One region of the Brevibacillus ruminantium genome, then DNA from elsewhere that is predicted to be linked to it. Evidence: riboswitches for the same ligand, from Rfam matches in the RefSeq annotation. Region 1 holds a riboswitch; the other holds the start of a gene.

Region 1 (2,202 bases):
CGTCGTTTTTCCTGCCCCGTTTTCCCCGACGATGGCATGGACTTCTCCTTCTTTCAGCGTAAACGAGACGCTGTCATTCGCGGTAAAGTCACCATACCGCTTGGTCATGTTCCGCATTTCCAATCGAATCGTCACAGGCTTCCCCCTCCTTTGCTCGTCTCCTCGGCAGAATAGGGAAACCGACTACTGGCATGTAGTCGGTTTCCGTTTATCAACTGCTTCCCTTATTGCTTCAACGGGTCGGTTACTGTGCGCGTACCGGCCACGATCTCATCTTTGATCGCTTTTACCTTGTTCACGATCTCTTCACCAATAAACGGATTCAGCGGAGTCGGGCTGTCGTGCGTCACATAGGTCAGTCCCACACCGTTTTCTTTCAATCCATAGGCGACAACGCCAGGCTGCAGAGTTCCATCCACAAAAGCCTTCACTGTCTCATACACTGCAGAGTCAGTCCCTTTCAGCTGCGAAAGAACGATATGCTCCGGATCGATGTTGGTACGATCTACGTCCTGACCGGATGTGTAAAAGCCTTTTTCTTTGGCAGCTTCAAACACACCGAGATCGCCAACTGCTGCTGCGCCATAGATGAAGTCTGCGCCCTTCGATGCTTGCAGGAGAGCCAATTCTTTCGCTTTTGCCGGGTCGCTGAAGCTGCCGACATAGTTGATTTGCACTTCTGCATTCGGATTGGTTGCTTTCAGCCCTTCCTGAAAACCGCCTGTCCATTTTTTCAGGATCGGAATATCCATGGCGGCGACGATGCCGACCTTGTTCGTTTTGGTTGCCAGTCCTGCTGCTGCTCCTACCAGATAGGCAGCTTCCTGTTCGCGGAACATGACGCTCCGGACATTGGGCAGATCCACTTGTGTATCAATGATCGCAAAGCTGCGGTCAGGGTTTTCAGTCGCCACCTTTTTCAGTGCATCTTCTGCTTCAAAGGAAGAGGTGATAATCAAGTCGTATTTTTCCGCCACAGCCACTCGGATATTTTCTTCAATGGCTCCGTGGTCCGTGGATTCGATTGTCTTGACGTCTACCCCGAATTCTTGCGCCGCTTTTTTCGCACCGTCATCCATCTGCTGGAAAAACGGGTTGACGCCAATTTTTTCGGGAAGCACCAGGGCGATGCGTTTTTTCGGAGCATCTTGTCCGCCTGCCTGGGCTTGTCCTTTGTCATCGGTGGCGGTTCCGCCTGTCCCGCATCCGGCTGCCAGCACAGCAAATGTCGTCAATGCCAGTAATAACTTTTTCATGATGTCTACTCTCCTATCCAAACACCTTCGTATTTTTTATGTCTCTTGAAAGAATATTGCGGTTCACACTGGTTGAAATATTTTCAAATCCGAACATTATTATATATTTTATAAATAATGTTCGTCAATACCTCCTCTCAACAAAAAAACTCTTCCCGGAGGAAGAGTTGGCTGTATATCGCGAACCTCTTCCTCATCTGTCAAAACCCTGTGGGTTCTGCAGGAATTGGCACCTTTCTGTACAGGAAACAATCCTGTACATTGGTTGCCGGGCTTCATCGGGCCAGTCCCTCCGCCGCTCTTGATAAGGTAAGGTGAAACTATTTAATTAGATGCTGAACTTATTCTAGCAGAACGAAAGGAAAAAGCAATTCTTTTTTCGCAATTGAAACAATTAGGATTGTCGCTGAAAGGATTGCTTCAGCTTCAGGGACAATGCATTCAGTTCGCCAATTTCCTCTGTGATCTCCCGCATTTTTTGATGCTGGTTCTCCGCTGTGGCAAACAATTCCTCCAGATTGGCAACCGATTCCTCGGTGACAGCCGTAATCGTAGACATCTCTGCAGCTACTTCTCCGGAACGGAGCTTTACCTGATCCATGCTGGTGCGGACATGTTCGACCGCCTCCAGGAAAGACTCCATTCCTGCACGCACTGTCTCGATGGATGCCACGGTTTCCACTGCCAGCTCCTGTCCTTTTGCCACGGATGTTTCCCCGGTGCTCATGTGTTTCACAGCGTTTTCGCTCTCTTGGTGCAAGGATTGCAGGATCTCGGCAATTTCCTGCGTTGCTGTCGCACTTTGCTCGGCCAGCTTTCGCACTTCATCCGCTACGACAGCGAAGCCTCTTCCGTGCTCGCCTGCACGGGCTGACTCAATCGCGGCGTTCAAGGCAAGCAGGTTGGTCTGGGTCGCAATCTGATTAATCGTTTGGACGATTTCCTC
Region 2 (2,202 bases), 1.4 Mb from region 1:
ACAGCCAGCGAACCCGGCGGTGTCCTGAATCAGCCGGTTTACATAGCTTTGCCAAAGCCCCTCTACGTGGGCGCTGCGCTCCTTCGCCTGCTTATGCCACAGCTGGACAAACTGGGAGACAAATTCATTCCAGACATCCTCCACCGTCGTCAACAGGTATTCGCGGTACTCCTCCCGTTTTCCTCTGTCAGACTGAAGTCCATGCTGACCCGCATAGTTCAGAATCAGGTTGGCGACGACAGCGCCGATATCAAAGCCGATCGGACCATAGTAGGCAAATTCCGGATCGATCACCTTGGTAGATTGCTCGGTGACAAAAATGCTGCCCGTATGAAGATCGCCATGCAGCAGCGCTTCGGCCCGGGTCAGGAAGTCCAGCTTCAGCTTGGCGATTTCCAGCTTAAGCGGCTTATTCTTCCAGATCTCCTCCACTTCTTTTTTGATCAGCGGATTGAAATTGTTGGTCGATGCATTTTCGTACGGATCGGTAAATACCAAGTCTTCCGTAATTTTGCACAATTCCGGATTCACAAATGTTTTGACAAGCGCTTTTTTCTCGTAGGGATGTGCGCCCAAGTCTGAGGTGAAGAAGAGCGTATGTGCGAGAAAGCGGCCGATTTGCTTGGCAAAATAAGGGTAGCGGTTTCCTTCGATCAAGCCTTTGCGCATCAGGATGTGATCGCTCAAATCCTCCATGACCGTCAAGGCCAGCTCCTGATCAAAGTGATATACCTGCGGGACCAGGTCAGGTACGAATTTATACTGGGTGCGCAGGGCCTCGCTTTCGATGCGGGCACGATCCAGCGTCAACGGCCACGATTCACCAACGACGCGCGCATAGGGCAGAGCCTGCTTGACAATCACGCTTTTGCCTGTGGCTTCCTCCTTGATATGGAATACCAGATTGAGGTTGCCGTCGCCGATCTCATGGGAAGTCAGGGTGGCTCCCTTTTCAAACAGCCCGGGCAATTCTTTCACATACTCTACTGCTTCTTGTTCAGTCAACGCACGATACGCCATGACTTATTCTCCTCTCCCATTATCATTTTATATATGTCCAGCGATGCCTCTTTCAACGAATCCAGACAAAACGGTCATGAGGGCGTTTTTTACATAAAAAAGACCTCTTATCCCGAAGAAAAGAGGTCGTATCGTACGCGCTATGCGTGTCGTCTCCCCCTTATCTTCCAGAATACTTTTGCTTCTGCAGGAATTAGCACCGTGCACATCGCTTTGTTTCGCTGTCAAACATGCTGACAAGCAAGCGCTGTGTCGGTTGCCGGGTATCATCGGGCCAGTCCCTCCACCTTCTCTGGATAAGGTATCCAACGTATGCAGTTTTGATTTAGTTTGAATCATACACGCGCCAATGCACGCTGTCAACACTCTTTTTTGGAAGCCGCACCGCTTTCGCCTTCGTCATCGACTTGGCTCTGCGTGTACGCGTGGCAGTTCGTTTCACCAGCTGTTTTGCTCTCCAGAGGCACTGGGGTGATTCAAATTCCACCAGTCTATTTTCCCCAGAAATGCCGCTGTAATTGAAGGCTCTTGTTTGAGCCTGAGCAGTTCTTTGGTTGCTCCCGTCACTACGACACCATAGATTTTTACGCCGTTTTCCTCGAGGTACTGATAGCGCTCCTGTATCTGCGCCCCCTCTCTTTGGAAAATCAGGCTCTCGGCAATCGACTGACTCAAGCGCTTCTGCTCCGCGAGGTATTTCATCTCCGCCACGTAGGCAGCCGTGCGGCGCTCCTCCTCCCCTCTGACGATAATCGGAACTTCCCCGAAGTCAAGACCATTTTCCGGATATCCCCAAATCTCACCCGCAGACAGTAAAACAACGCCTTCTTTTGCCATTTCATGTTTGCGTTCCTGTCCGGTATCTACTGCCAGCCAGGTCAGATCCAGGTCATAAGGCGCCAGGAATTGATAAAGCTCTCTTAGGCTCATCAAATGGTCAAAAGAGATCGCCAGCTGTGATACGGTACCCTCCGGCAATTTTTCGAGGGTAGACCACGCCGGATCACGCCGATATGAGTGATCCTGCGAAGGAGTGTTTTCCAGCGGGAAGAGAAAGAATAAGTGTTTCTCGCGGAAGCCGTTATTCCAGACAGGCCGGGCTGAAACCTTGTAGAGCACATTGGTCGTTTCAAAGCTCCCCACCCGCTGCCTATCTCCTCCGATCCGCTCCCGCATTTCCAT

The links. A riboswitch is a leader RNA that binds a small molecule or an ion and turns the genes downstream of it on or off. The one in region 1 is predicted to bind S-adenosylmethionine.
Region 2: another riboswitch for S-adenosylmethionine. It lies ahead of mtnK (S-methyl-5-thioribose kinase); the one in region 1 lies ahead of NDK47_RS26040 (BMP family lipoprotein).

Annotation. Positions count from the first base shown of each region.
Region 1 is NZ_CP098755.1:5,315,524-5,317,725, forward strand. It holds gene NDK47_RS26035 (ABC transporter ATP-binding protein) at 1-135, opposite strand, end outside; gene NDK47_RS26040 (BMP family lipoprotein) at 225-1,256, opposite strand; SAM riboswitch class I at 1,447-1,567, opposite strand; gene NDK47_RS26045 (methyl-accepting chemotaxis protein) at 1,651-2,202, opposite strand, start outside.
Region 2 is NZ_CP098755.1:1,108,143-1,110,344, reverse strand. It holds gene mtnK (S-methyl-5-thioribose kinase) at 1-1,020, opposite strand, end outside; SAM riboswitch class I at 1,178-1,323, opposite strand; gene NDK47_RS05365 (anti-sigma factor) at 1,459-2,202, opposite strand, start outside.